2 regions of the Paenibacillus sp. B2(2019) genome follow, and region 1 is predicted to be linked to the other one. Evidence: predicted binding sites of a transcription regulator. Region 1 holds the regulator's gene; the other holds the start of a gene.
What was found. Region 1 encodes Rex, which represses fermentation and respiration genes when NADH is low (regulators of the CRP and FNR family bind a similar motif). Its sites were predicted from a motif close to TTGTGAAATATTTCACAA; they were not measured.

Region 1 (7,753 bases):
TTGCTTCGCATTGTCTTGCCCACCAATTTCTTCAAAAGTGAGCTTTGAAGGCCCTTCCTTCTGGCGTTTCTTCCCCGCACCAGCGTTCACCGTAAGCCCGCCACGCAAATGAGCAATTATAAGTAATGCAGTAAGCATTCCAGCTGCTATAACAATCGGGAATATATTAATACCTAAAAAAGCCATGAAAATAAACAGCACAGGAATAAATCCGAGTAAAATTTCTTTAAGGTACTTAGGCATTATTCCATACCCCCAAGGTCGCAGGTTTTCGCGGCAAAATAATAAACTTGCTTTCTTTTCCATTACTCAAGCTTACGTACACATTGTTGTCGTCGATATCAGTAGATGCTATCACATCTTTAAATTCCGTATTTTGCTGTTTCAATCTATCAAGTTCTGTAGGTATAATCGTATATTTACGGCTCTCCATGGCTTCAGCTACAGAGAACATCGCTTTATCCCAGTAATCATCCAATAGTTCACTTGAATTTTGCTCCACATCGAGTTTAAGTTTACGTCCTTCAATCACTGATTTTCCTTCTTTGGATACATACGATACTAGATCACGTAAATTCGTGCCCGGCTGCAAATCAAGTTTCAAAGTGACCTCATCGCGGTTAATACTAATATGTGAAGTATTTACTCCCTCAAATCCAGTTACAATCTTTTGGAGCGGTTCCTGTAAAGCAAACTGACGATATAAAAAGAATCCTCCGAATAATAGCATAGCCGACAGTAGAGACGTTATCAGTACAGGTACAAGACGTAATTTCAAGAAACGTCCTCCTCTCAAAGATGAAAAAATGTAAACAGAATGATCCAAAGTCATAGCTGCTAAGAGCTCATCAGAGCCTGACGTTCTACTAACACTGTTCTAATTACAAACAGTAGTATATCACAGGTGTATATACTATATTGAAAAAAAGTGTGAAGATATTTAAAATTTTATTTTTTAATTCTTTCCATTTTATTTAATTTATTGATTTAATTCGACAAAAAAAGGGCTGTTACTCTTAAATAACAGACCTTTTTTCGTATGAATCTTTAAATCCCAATATATAAAATCTACTCTTATAGTATATCACAGTTAGTGTACTTATAGTATATCAAATAATATGTCATTTTAAAAAACAAGCGAACCATAAATGGTCCGCTTGTTTCTCCTATAATGCTTTTGTTTAATTTAGCGGCTAGGTAAACTGTAACCTTCACCCATTCGAGCCCCATCTGAGAACCGATAAAATTGATAATAATATCGACCGCTTTGTTTATAAAAAAGCTGCCAAGCATACTCCCCGTTATATACTCCTGGCAACAACCGCTCAATGCTGATGTCCGGAAGATCGGCTTTTATAAGGCTACGCATTTTCGCTTCAGAGGTTCCTTTACTTAGTTCTTCAGCATATACTGCGTCGGTTCCTTCAGCAAACTTCCCGTCTACAGTAAAACGTACCCAAACCATCAACTCGGTCCCGGCTTCATTCTTCCCTGTTAAGACCCAGTACACCGCATTTTCATCCCACACGGATTTCTGCGCTTTGGTTACCTCTGTCAGACCAGCACTGGTTTTAGCGACATCCTTAGCGATATCTCGCTCGTTCCATTGATCTTTCATAATATAAGCATAGAACTGGATAAGTCCGAACAGAAGGAGCAGAATCAGAACTGACCCCAGGAGGATCCATTTTTTCCTTTTCTTCAAGGTACAGCTCCCTTTCTAGTAATATATCTTTTTTGATTATATAACACACCTGTGTGTTTATCCAAAGTTTCATATCCAATTCAATGATCTATTATCAGAAACACAAAAGGCTGTAACTTTGCAATCGCAGAAAGTCACAGCCTTTCAGTTATTCGTTATGATCTTAGACTATCGTTTAAGCAGTCCATCAAATGATTCTTGCGCCTTACGACGGATTGTTTCCTCATCTAGCGTTACACATTCTCCATGTTTTACAACCTGTTTACCATTCACCCATACATGCTCAACGTCCTTGGCGCTGGCAGAGTATACAGCATGAGACAACAGATCTGTGTGTGGTAGCAAATGCGGCTGGTCTATATCAATCGCGATAAAGTCCGCTTTCATGCCAACAGCGAGTCTACCCACATCATTTAAAAAGATAGACTTTGCGCCATACTCTGTAGCTATACGCAGCGCTTCCGGAGCTGGAACAGCCGTCGGATCACCACTTACACCTTTATGGATGAGAGCTGCAAGACGCATCTCTTCAAACATATCCAGGTTATTATTGCTTGCCGCACCATCTGTACCCAGTGACACCTTCACACCAGCCTTTAGAAGATCCGTCACCCGAGCCACTCCACTAGCCAGTTTCAGATTACTTCCTGGGTTATGAGACACGCCTACATCATGACGAGCCAGTATCTCGATCTCTTCATCATTCAAATGAACACCATGTGCAACAATAGACGGACGTGTGAACATTCCAAGCTTCTCTAAATGCGCTACAGGCCGAAGTCCGTAATCCACCACATTCTGCTCCACTTCGCGTTTGGTCTCGGACATATGGGTATGCATCGGTAAATCCAAATCATGTGCCGCTTGTACAAACTTAACAAAGAAGTCCGGTGGGCAAGTATATGGGGCGTGTGGCGAGATCATCGTCGTAATTCTGCCGTCAGCCTTACCATGCCAATTTCGTGCAAAAGAAATCGCTTCCGCAAGCTTGTGATTTTGCAATTCCTCTGGGCATAATCCGATTACGCCTCTCATCAGTACGGAACGGATGCCTGATAATTCGACTACCTCTGCTACTCGGTCCATATGATCATACATATCCAAGAAGGTTGTAGTACCACCTTTTAGCATTTCCAGTACCGACAAGGAGGTTCCCCAGTATACATCTTCTCCAGTGAATTTCGCTTCCATTGGCCACATCTTCTCTTGAAGCCACACCTGAAGTGCTAAATCATCTCCATAACCACGAAGCAATGACATTGCCGCATGGCCATGTGTGTTTACCAGACCTGGCATTAACAGCAGACGACTGCCATCAACAACTTGCACATCATCTTCCATTAAAGGCTCTTCTTTTCCTATGTAAGTGATCAAATCATCTTCAATAGTCATGTATCCGCTCAGAACCGGCTCATCCGTTCCCGGAATAAGAAAACGCCCGCCCTTAATAATCGTTTTACTGCTCTTCATTTCCGGTTTCTTCCTTTCCGTCTTTCAAATAATAAGCAAGGCTTTGCAAATCCGTTGTAAAATCGGCAGCATGAACCCGGATATTCGATGGTGTTTTTAGAATCACTGGTGCAAAATTCAAAATCGCCTCAATGCCAGACTCAATGAGAATATCTGCTACATTCTGCGCTTCTGAATCAGGCACAGTAATTATCCCAATTCGAATACCTTGCTCACGAACCGTCTGACCAAGCTCCTCCATCGGTTGAACGGTAAGAGAGTTGATTTTCCGCCCTACCTTAGGTGCATAGGAGTCAAATATAGCGGTAATCTTCATAGTATCTTTCAGATAAGCATTGTAATTAGATAATGCATGTCCAAGGTTACCGGCTCCTACTAAAGCCACATTCAATTGTTGATCCAGCTTCAGAATATGACGGATTTTTTCAATAAGATAAGTTACGTCATACCCGATACCTTTTCTACCAAAGTCTCCAAAATAAGCTAAATCTTTACGAATTTGAGCAGGATTTAAATCAAGTTTTTGTCCTAGTTCTTGTGAGGAAACGGTTAATATTTCACGTTTCTGGAGATCATTCAAGAAACGCAAGTACACAGGAAGTCTGCGAACAACGGCTTCTGATATTTTATCCGATTTCATAATTTACCTCCTAATTTAAGTGATATTCTGTTCAAATCCTATCGAAATATCTGCACCTCGTCTCAAGGAAGAGCGGTATTCTTATACCGCCCTTCCTTGTAGAGTGATTAATAAGATCGATGACGTTCTTTTCAAGAAACGCCTCCGTCTTCCAACCACTCCGCTATACGAGGAACCATTTGATCCGTAAGCATATGCTCCATTTTCGGGCCAGGCAACGAATAGAGGAAATACTTCCCATAGTGAGATTCGATCACCCTTGTGTCATACACAATAACAATACCCCGATCTTGCGCTGTCCGTACCAGCCTCCCAAATCCTTGCTTGAAGCGAATAACCGCCTGAGGAACAGACAACTTCATGAACGGATTCTTTTTCTGGGCTTGTAATAACTCAGACTTCGCTTCCGCTAGGGGGTGGTTTGGCGGTTGAAATGGGAGCCTCACGATGGCCAAGCATGTTAATGCTTCACCTGGAATATCTACACCCTCCCAAAAGCTGCTTGTTCCTAACAGTACAGAAGCTGCACTGTCCTGAAAACGGCGGATCAGCTTGCTACGGCTGCCCCCCTCCACGCCTTGACCTAGCACCGTGATCTCTTGTGAGGCTAGAGCCTCTTTCAGAGGATCGTAAACCTGGCGTAGCATCTTGTAAGAAGTAAACAGGACAAGCATCCGCCCACGTGTTGTAATAGCTGCTTCTGCTAGTGACTGTACGAGTGTATCGACAAATCGTGCATCGCCTACACTCCCCTTCACACTAGGGAAATCCCGCGGAATAACTAACAGCGCCTGCTCCCGATACTTAAAGGGAGAAGGCAGGAGTGATGTCATCAGACGTCCCTCTTCCGCAGCTTCATTAAGTCCGAGATTATCAATCATAAACTGGAAAGATTTATCGACAGAGAGTGTCGCCGAAGTTAGCACGATACTTTTCTTCTTGTCGAAAAACAGCTCCTTAAGCTGAGTACTAACATCAACAGGAACGGCATACAACTGTAGCGATTTACTGCGATAATTTCCATTCGCCTCCAGCCAATATACTACATTCTCATCATTTAATCCCATAAAAAACCGTACTTGCTCACGTATAGAAGCTAAATCCTTAAATAAGCCGCTAATATCGGTAACTAGACTATCTGAGGAAGATTGACCTTCTTGATCTCGCATCTCATTAAGCATTTTATCACCTTTACGGATAATTTCGCTTAATGTCAGATTCATAGTATTCTCTAAAGCAACCAATTCATCCCAATCTTTCGGTTTACGGGTAGGAAGTAGCCGCATGACTAACTGGCCGGCTTCTCCCGCCGCTGCATCGCTACGTTCCGGCAAGAGGCTGAATAGTTTATCACTAAGCAGATCCCAGGTTTCTTTTACGGTAAGCAGGTCCGGATAGATTCTATCGATCACTCCGCTCCATTCAGAAGCTTCCTCACTGCCTGATGACTGAAGCATTTGGCGAAGTGTAGGAAGTTGGCCATTTCGACTATCCTTATAAAGACGCGATAGTGTATGTGCCACCGTGAAATGTTTCATATGCATGCCTAAATGCTTGCCAGCCACGTCCTCCAGATGATGGGCTTCATCTATTACAAGATGTTCATAAGCCGGAAGTAGTTGATGCCCAGCCTTAACATCTGCGAAAAGCTTAGAGTGGTTCGTAATAACCACGTCTGCAATACCAGCTTCATGCTTAGCCCGATGATAATAACACTTACGGAACCAAGGACACGAGCGACCCAGACAAGAATCGGTATCGCTTGCCACCGTCTCCCAAAAATCTCCGCCACGTCCACTTAGATTGAGCTCTTCGTCATCTCCTGATTCACTTTGTGTCAGCCAAACGATCATCTGAGCCGCAGTAAGCGCATCTTCCCTCGGACTTATAAAGTCTTTTTTATTAATTTTATGTTCGAACTTACGAAGACACAAATAATGCCCTCTGCCCTTAAAAATTGCAGCTTTAAATGGAAAAGGAACTACCTGCGTTAACAAAGGAATATCACGCTCACGCAATTGATCCTGCAGATTAATAGTATGAGTGCTGACCATGACTTTTTCATTAGTGCGTACGCTTTGGTATATGGCAGGCAATAAATAACCAAGGGATTTACCGGTTCCTGTCCCTGCTTCGATCAATAGATGCTTGTCTTCGGCAAGTGCCGTCATCACCTCATTGATCATAATATCCTGAGCTTCTCGGCTTTCATACTGTGGCAAAGTTTCTTTAAGTCGTTTCGTTACTTCATCCATATAATCTGTAAAAGATAAATTGTGTAGTGGATTCTCAGCATGCTCGTCTCGAGGTGGAGCTAATTCATTCCAGTCTCCTACAGCAAGCGCTAATTGACGATAGAAAGTCAGATCACCTTCGGGCTGAAGCGTCTCCGCTTCCCGTTCACGCAGCAGACCATCAAAATACCAACCCAGATCACTATCCTCTTCCGTAAACAGCTCACAGAGTCTCTGAATCGTCAGCAGAGGCAAATCGTAGAGCTCCTCCAGACATTTCAGCAATACAAGAGCAGTTGCGAGTGCATCACTGTCTGCCTGATGCGGACGATCATGCGTCACTCCAAAATGTGCACTAACTGATCCTAGTTGATAGGATGTGAGGGAAGGAAAGCAGATTTTCAGAAAATCAATCGTATCTAAAATCCGCCCTTGAAATGGTAAATACCCACATCGGTCTAAAGCATTTTGCAAAAAATGGAAGTCAAATGCGACATTATGCCCTACAAGCACAACATCATCCAAGAGTGGGACAAGCTCCATCATCATCTCATCCAGCTCAGGTGCATCCTTTACATCATCGTCGGTAATCCCCGTTAGACCAGTTATAAAAGGAGGTATCGGCGTTCCGGGCTTGACGTAGGAACCATATACCCGGGAGATGGACCGGTCTTCTTCTATAATTGCAAGGCCAACCTGGATAATTTCACCCACGGATTGGGTTCCCGTTGTTTCAAAATCAAGCACGGCAAATTTCATTATAATTCTATTCCCTTTCAATTGAGACTCTTAATCAGCATAACAGAAGTTGCGAAAAAAGGCGATGCACACCACTGGTTCAGGGGATGCATCGCTTGAATGAAAATGCGGAATAATAAACCGTAAACGTAATAATTTACAATAATGAAACAAGCTGATTTCCGAAATGAAGCTTACCTCCTCGGCGGCGGCAAACCTCCAAATTAACGGTTGGTTCAGGAAGTGCCGGGTCAAGTTGCAAAGAAAGGCCAAACAGCTCCTGCGCTTCATTGAAACGTTCTTGAGAGGCCCTGATGCAACCTAAAGCGTTATAAACCATTGCCTTCAGCTTGGTTTCCCGTATCAAACCGAGCATATGGTTCAGATGATTCCAAGCAGCTTCCCCCTCCCCTTCCTGCAGGTAAGAGATGGCTAAATATAATCGAGCAGCCAAGCTATCCGGATATTGCACAATAACTTCCTTAAACTGTTCAATACATTTCCCATACATCAGCAGCTTATAATACCCCTGACCTCTAACAAAAGTATCCATGCACAGCTCGGGTGCTTCCTGTTCTGGCACTTCCTCTTCAACCACAGTCGTAAAATCTACACTTTCACGAAAGTGACTTAGCTTCTCTGCAAAGGCCAGCCATTCATCCATCACTTTATCACTAAGTCGATGCAGCATATTATAATTGCATAAAAGCTCATTCCGGCGGGCACCCTCCGCTGTAGGGTAATCTGTAACGATCTCCTGAAGCACCTTGTTCATTTCAGCAAACAAATGTTGAAACATGGGCTATCCCCCCTTACTGAAGATGAAATCAGTTCAGCTTGCCTGACTTCATTTTCTGCGAGAACGGGGTCTTTCATCCCTGCCATTCATTACATGGCGTAAGTCCATAATTTAAGCGATTGTAGCATGCAATTCATGATCAGCCAGCTTCACTGGTCTGTTGTTCT
Region 2 (7,753 bases), 280 kb from region 1:
AGAAGTTGGCGGAATTAGCCATTGCAGTGCGATTAAACATCGAACGAAGCTACAGACAAGCACCAGCCGCGAAACCGTGCATGATGATCTTATCCATATGCTTGATTTGCTGTTGTGGTTGTGTGGAGATCAGTATGAACTGCTTCGTAGTCATCTTCACTCTAGTGGAGAAGGTCGTCTGCTGCAGGCATCTGGAATGCTAGGCTGGAAAGATAGTGCAGTTGGGATGTACAGTATGGTTCGTGAAGCTGGTGTGGATTTGGAGAAGCTTGAGCTGCACGGAAATGGCAGATCGGTGGAAGTAGTGGATCTAGAAAAAGCCATTCTTTTTGAAAAAGATACCTTACCGCATATTCAAGGCTTTGGAAGCTGGGATACTGTACTCGATAGAAGAGGTTTTAGTGGAGTGGTGAATAATTTTCTTAGCAACATAAATACACCGGAGCTATGCAGCATTGCTGCTTCAGCGGTACTGCCTAGTCATATGCTGGCGGCACAGCTTGCTGAATGAGGTCTCTGAGAAAGGAGAAGAATATATGGAGGATAACCGTAAATTAGTGGAGGAACAGATCATCGAAAGCTATAAGCGCGAAGAAGAGATGATGATTCTTGTATTCGCTCAGTGGTGTGTAAATAATGGACTCGATCCACATGCTCTATACTTGCAGGCTTATCCGCAGCAGGAAGGGAATGAAGCTTTGCGTCAGGCACTTGCCCTCACGGTTTCCGCAGAGGAAGCGGGGGACATTTCTGATGACACCGTTTTGGGTGTACTTTCGCTTTTTGGAAATGATGACTTGGCACAAATCGTAACTGAAGCGATTGCTCTAAGGGGATCTAAAGGACCAATGGGGGATTGACATTGGGGATATAATAATAGAGTCAGATGAACTTTTTTCGGTAAACGATGTTCATCATGGTTAAAATGTGTTAATATTATATATACTAACTAATAGTAAGTTTCGCTAGTGAGAGGTGAGAACAATGGAAGAACATCAATTTGCGATGTGTCCCAGATTTGAAACAGCCTTCTCTTTCTTAGGCAAACGTTGGAATGGACTTATTATTCAGACATTGATGAGTGGACCGAAGCGTTTTAAAGATATCTCCGGCCTCATTCCTTCAATGAGCGATAAGATGCTGTCCGAGCGGATGAAGGATTTGGAAGGTGAGGGTATCCTGGTTAGGCATGTATACCCAGAAACACCCGTACGTATTGAGTACGAATTAACAGACAAAGGCCGTGCGTTGCAGCCTGTTATGCAGCAGATTCAGTCTTGGGCTGAGAGCTGGGTAGACTAAAATTCACAGTAATGTTGTGGCCCTTTTTCCGGAATGGTGGAAAAGGGGCTTTTCAATTTCTAAATATTAGACAGTGACAGTTTTGTTCCAATCCTTTATGCTTGAAAAAAACTTGCACAGTTTAAAAATAATTGTAATATAATAGAAAAACATTGTATGATCCTTGAATGGAAACGCTCGCGTATTGGTTTTTGCTCAAATCTACTCAGCTGGAGTACAGGCATAGCAAAACTATTAGGAGGCGAGGGAGATGAAGACGAAGACGACCCTGTTTTCCCGGGAAATAACGTATGGAAAAAAGGATGTTGCTGAGCTAGAGAATGCTTCTATCAAAGTACAGCTCATCTATGACAAGACGTTGTTCATGCTGCATAGCCATCTTCCTGATTCCTTATGGGATGCGTGGATTGGCGTGCCTTACAGCATTATCTCTTCACTCTACAAAGGAAACAATGATAGTGGGACTATTTTTCAAAAATGGATTCAAAGTCCGACCGGCTGGAAGTGTATTGGTTGTGAACGGCACTGTCTGGAGTCCACGGAACCTCCACAGGATGTAAATGCGGCGAATCATGGGCGACAATATAAGTTTCATAACGGCATTCGCCAGAGTATGGTGCTTCAAGCCTTAATTTGGTCCATGTACGAGAATACCGTATTATTCAAACCCTTTTTAGGCGACGAGCCTTTTTTTGACGATGATGATTTGCATACGATATCCTCTTATTTCGTTCCAACTTATCTTAATGAGTTCCACCTTATTGAGCGGTCTAAGCCATGTAAAGAATACAAAGATCAGAATATACGAGTCTATCAGGAATGGATTTCCGCACCTGATCTTGTCCTTAAATGGAATGGTGGCTTGACGGAAGGCAGATGGATGACCGGTGTTTATATGGATCACTCCCGTTTTGCCGGATTGGGACCTTATTTGAAGGATTCAAAGGGACAGCGGACGTATATGCAGGCTTATGTGCAATAAAGTGAGTTGAAAAAGCACCTTTGTAGGCAAAGGTGCTTTTTTGCGTTTACGTTGCATGTACATCAATCTCCAATTTCGTTCAAAAATAAGATACAATTTCCGTGCGTACAATCACAAGTCAAAGTTCCTTTCAGGGTTAAGGTGAAGAAGTGGATAAGATTTATTCAGAACCTAATCCCATAACCCAAGGAGGAGCTATAATGGAAACTAAACAACTTAATGATAGTATTTCGGATTCGAAGCAAGCACAATCGGTACAGGCTGGGTTTACCCCAGATGCACTAGTGAGGGATATTGTATTAAAGTTCCCTAAAGCGGCAGATTATTTCAAAGCAAAACGGATTGATTTCTGTTGCGGTGGAGCTAAACCTCTTGCTGAAGCAGCTGCTGAGCGTGGTCTGGATCACGAGATAATCCTCGGCGATCTAAACAAGCTGTTCGAAGAGTATCCAGTACCCCAAGAGGAAATCGCTTGGAATACTGCACCTTCAGAAGAGTTAATTGACCATATTATTAACAAACACCACCGTTATCTTCGTGAAGAGCTACCCCTCATTAGCCAAAATGTAACTAAGGTGTATCGAGTGCATGGCGGAGATTCTCCCCATTTGGTGGAGTTATATAACTTGTTCAACACACTTAAGGAAGATTTACTTGAGCATACGGCTAAAGAAGAAGAAGATGAGTTTCCTAAGCTGTTGACATACGCTGCTAATCCTAGTGAAGAAGGCTTGACATCGCTTCGTGAGTCATTGTCTGAGCTGGAGAGTGAGCATGATGGTGCGGGCGATATTTTGAGAAAAATACGTAGTATTACAGATGATTTCACTCCACCGGCGCATGCTTGCACGACCTATCGATTGACATATGCCCGGCTGGAAGAGCTGGAGAGTATGACTTTTGAACACGTACATTTGGAGAATAATATATTGTTCCCTAGGTTTCAGTGAAGATGAATAGTGTTCTAAAGAGTCCCTTAGGGGGCTTTTTTTATAGGGAATTATAGAATGTACAGAAATGCGGATAACTCCGTTGAAAAAGGTAGAAGAAATGATCGTGAAAAATATGGGTAAGATCGATTGATGGATGGATGGCAGGCGGAAGGATTGCTTAAAAGCGGACTACGAGATAGCGCCGAATGAGCAAAAAGAGGGGAATAGAGGTTAGCTTTTTAAAAAGTTTTTGCCAATTTTTAATATCATTGGGGAGATAATTAAAGATACTGAGAAGTAAGCTTGTTATTACTTATTTGAGAACATGGCTTGTTTAAGTTATCCTTAAAAAGACAGTATACATAACTTTACAAGCCTGAGACGCTATATGGTCATTAGGCGGGACAAGGCGGTGCCAGGATGCCCATGCGATCTTTGTGGAAATTGATGCTAGGAGTAGTCATTGTATTCATAATAGGTGGATGCTCTACTAACAATGACGGCAATAGTAATGCTAATAATGGTGTGGCAGGATCAGAGGGACCGACAATATCAATAAGGGTTGGAGATAATGAACTGCTTACTAAACCATCAGATAGGTTACTTAGTGGGAGTTATAGAAATGGAATATCGATCATGGAGCTACTGAAAGGTAGTAATGTTGCCACATTTGCTGAGGATAACTCAAGCATTGTTTCGGTAAAGGATTTTTCGCTAGAGGCGGGAATGGTTTGGGAGCTTCAGATGGGCGGTCAAATCATTGGGAATGCGGATTGGAATAATACTGTAGGGTATGATTCACAGCTAGTCTTCACCGCGAAGTCGAAGGACCATCAAGCACCACTTCAAACTGTAAGGCTGACCTTGAACGGTGGAAGTGTTGAAGTAGACTTGCATCATACGTATATTATGTTATTTGAAGAGGATTTAACTGTAAGAGATTTGCTCAAAAGCTGTAGTAGCGTACAGTTGGCCGATGACAATAAAAAGGTGCTTTCCGTCGACGATTATACTCCTCTTAGTAATGAAGAATGGAAGCTGAAGGTGAACGGAAAACAACTACTCGATGATGGAATGGATATGAAGCTCAGGGCTCAAGATGAATTGGAGATTTTATTGACTTTACGCTAAAAAATCGTACATTAAGCCAGAGAAACGGTCGTTCAGAATCGTTAATCTGGCTTTTCATGTGGAAAAGATATCTAACAATTATCAGTACACTAAAGTGTGAAAATATTCACAATTGAAGTGACTGCAATCACAATGACGACTTGAATTTGAACCGTATAATTCCAATATGTAGAAGAGAAATTGATCAGGTATTCATAAGCTTGAGGAGGCACCTAACCATGACAACGATAAGAGAAAAACTAGTATTAGTCGGCAACGGTATGGCAGGCATAGGTACGATTGAGCAGATATTGAAGCTGGGTGGAGCTTATGACATCACGGTTTTTGGAAGTGAACCTCATCCCAATTACAATCGGATCATGTTGTCTTATGTTCTTGAAGGAAGTAAGACACTTAATGATATCATCCTAAACGACTGGAATTGGTATGAAGACAATAATATAACTCTACACACGGGAACAACGGTGACACGAATTGATGAAGGCTCGAAGCAAGTTGTTACGGATAATGGGATGATAGTCCCCTACGACAAAGTAATTATTGCGACAGGCTCGAATTCGTTTATTTTACCTGTACCTGGCAGTGATAAAGAGGGCGTTGTAGGATTCCGGGATATTTCAGACTGTGATGCGATGCTGGCAGCGGCCAAACAATACAGCAAAGCGGCTGTCATCGGCGGAGGTTTACTTGGGTTGGAAGCGGCAAAAGGTCTTGTGAACCTTGGTATGGATGTTACCGTAGTTCATTTGATGGAAGATCTGATGGAGCGTCAGCTTGATCGGAATGCCTCCTCGATGCTGCAAGCTGAGCTGGAGCGTCAAGGCGTGAAATTTGCTATGGGCAAACAAACGGTAGAATTGAGCGGGGAACAGAGAGTAAGTGGATTGCGTTTTAGTGATGACAGTACGCTTGCTGCAGATTTTGTGGTAATGGCTGTTGGAATCAAACCGAACGTGACATTGGCAAAAGATAGCGGAATCTCCGTAAATCGTGGGATCGTGGTGGATGATTATTTGCAAACTTCCATGCAGAATGTATATTCCATCGGCGAATGTGCTGAGCATCGCGGTATGTGTTACGGACTGGTGGCTCCACTATTTGAACAAGGCATGGTTCTAGCTAAACATTTATGTGGTAGCGATACCAAGCCTTATGAAGGTTCGATTGTTTCCACGAAGCTTAAAATATCTGGGGTGGATGTATTTTCTGCAGGTGAGTTTTTGGATTCTACTGAACACACTGTGATCTCAAGCAAAGATGAATGGAAGAAAACTTATAAGAAAATTTTGCTCAAAAATAATGTGATTGTCGGTGCGGTCTTGTTCGGTGATGTAACGGAGTCCGCGAATCTGCAAAAGCTAGTAAAACAAGGCGCGGTAATGACCGATGAGATTTATATGGAGGTTATGGGAACAGGCTGCTGCGGTGGCGGAGCTAAGAAGAGCACATCCGTAGAAGCAATGGCGGACGAAGAAATTGTCTGCGGCTGTAATGGTGTAACTAAAAAAGCGATCGTAGATGCTGTCACTGAACATGGTTTTACTACTGTGGATGAGATCAAAGCATGCACTGGCGCTACTCGCTCTTGTGGTGGTTGTAAACCCGTAGTAGAACAAATCCTGCAATTTGTCTTAGGTGACAGTTTCCAGCAAGCTGCAAAGCAAGGTATTTGTGGGTGCACAACGCTTAGCCGTGATGAAATTGTTGCTGAAATTACAGCTAAAGGTCTTAAAACAACAAAAGAGGTCATGAATGTACTCGGTTGGAAACAAGAGGAAGGCTGCTCTAAGTGTCGTCCGGCGATTAACTATTATCTAGGGATGATGAACCCTGATACCCATCAAGATGAGAAAGAATCCCGATTTGTAAATGAAAGAATGGGTGCCAATATTCAAAAAGATGGAACATACACCGTGATACCACGCATGTATGGTGGGGTAACAACACCGGAGGATTTGAAGAAAATCGCCGATGTCTCCCTTAAATATGACGTGAAAGTTGTGAAGGTAACTGGAGGGCAACGCCTGGATTTAATCGGTGTGAAGAAGGAAGATTTGCCTAAGGTATGGGAAGAGCTGGATATGCCTTCAGGCTACGGTTATGCCAAATCCCTGCGTACGGTTAAGACTTGTGTGGGTTCACAGTTCTGCCGTTTCGGCACACAGGATTCGCTGGGAATGGGCGCGCTCATAGAACGTAAGTATGAACGTCTTGATTTTCCTGCCAAGTTTAAAATAGCTGTCAACGGCTGTCCACGTAACTGTGCGGAATCCTGCACGAAGGACATTGGCATCGTCGGTAATGATGGTGGTTGGGAAGTGTTTATCGGTGGTAACGGTGGGATCAAGCCAAGAATCGCTGACTCCTTCTGCAAAATTAAGACCGATGAAGAGTTGATCGAAGTGTGCTCCGCTGTGATGCAATATTACCGTGAGACCGGCAATTATTTGGAGAGAACCTCCGAGTGGGTTGAGCGTATGGGACTTGAGCAGATTCAAATAGTCATTTTGAATAATGAAGATAACCGCAAAGAGCTGGCCGCACGGATTGACTTTGCTCTGACTCAGGTTACGGATCCTTGGAAAAAAATGCTCAATGACAGCAGCACTCGTGCTGCGCTTTTTGAAGAAACAAGAGTCTAGCGGATATAACGCACACAGAAGGGGAGAGACCAATGAATAAGACAACACAAACGTATCCAATAGGATCAGTACAGGATTTCCTGCTGCAGATTGGCCGTGTGGTGATTGCTGGAAATGTGGAGCTGGCTGTATTTCGTACCTCTGACGGAGCGATCTATGCACTTGAGAATCGGAGCCCTCATCCAAAAGGGGGGCCGCTTGCGGAAGGGATCGTTTCGGGTCACTTTCTTTATGATCCACTGTATGATTGGAAAATAGATCTTCGCACGGGTGAAGTTCAGGCACCGGATCAAGGTATCGTTTTGACTTATCCAGTCTCCCTTGTCGGAGACATTGTGACAGTGAGCTTGTAGTAAAGGATGAAATAGAAAACGGTGGGGTGGAGTACTATGTTTACTCAAAGTGTGGAAAACATTGTCGAGGCGGCAGTCAGCAAGCGAGACCAAATGAATGAAAGTTTACCAAGATATTTTCTAGCAGCCCTTTTGGCAGGAGCATATGTAGGCATTGGGATTATCCTTATTTTTTCGCTGGGAGCGCCTCTAGCGGCTGCCAAATCGCCTTTCCAACCCCTCATTATGGGTGCATCCTTCGGTATTGCCTTGACTCTTGTTGTGTTTGCAGGCTCAGAGCTGTTTACCGGAAATAATATGTTCTTTACGGTTAGTACACTAGCTGGTAGAACAAGTATCTGGGATACTGTCAAGAACTGGGTGCTTGTGTTTGTAGGGAATGTGGTAGGGGCAGTGATTTTAGCACTTTTG

Region 2: the regulator Rex is predicted to act here: its motif matches at 4,442-4,459, upstream of nirB (nitrite reductase large subunit NirB).

What each region holds. Positions count from the first base shown of each region.
Region 1 covers NZ_VTZR01000024.1:453,104-460,856, reverse strand. Annotated here, with positions in the region: gene PAENI_RS23400 (AAA family ATPase) at 1-243, opposite strand, end outside; gene PAENI_RS23395 (hypothetical protein) at 236-778, opposite strand; gene PAENI_RS23390 (cell wall elongation regulator TseB-like domain-containing protein) at 1,187-1,705, opposite strand; gene PAENI_RS23385 (amidohydrolase) at 1,874-3,175, opposite strand; gene PAENI_RS23380 (redox-sensing transcriptional repressor Rex) at 3,162-3,815, opposite strand; gene dinG (ATP-dependent DNA helicase DinG) at 3,947-6,808, opposite strand; gene PAENI_RS23370 (tetratricopeptide repeat protein) at 6,945-7,586, opposite strand; gene panD (aspartate 1-decarboxylase) at 7,698-7,753, opposite strand, start outside.
Region 2 covers NZ_VTZR01000024.1:174,526-182,278, forward strand. Annotated here, with positions in the region: gene PAENI_RS22055 (Gfo/Idh/MocA family protein) at 1-511, shown strand, start outside; gene PAENI_RS22060 (hypothetical protein) at 537-860, shown strand; gene PAENI_RS22065 (winged helix-turn-helix transcriptional regulator) at 985-1,302, shown strand; gene PAENI_RS22070 (hypothetical protein) at 1,553-2,284, shown strand; gene ric (iron-sulfur cluster repair di-iron protein) at 2,485-3,234, shown strand; gene PAENI_RS22080 (hypothetical protein) at 3,637-4,347, shown strand; gene nirB (nitrite reductase large subunit NirB) at 4,566-6,989, shown strand; gene PAENI_RS22090 (nitrite reductase (NAD(P)H) small subunit) at 7,022-7,342, shown strand; gene PAENI_RS22095 (formate/nitrite transporter family protein) at 7,379-7,753, shown strand, end outside.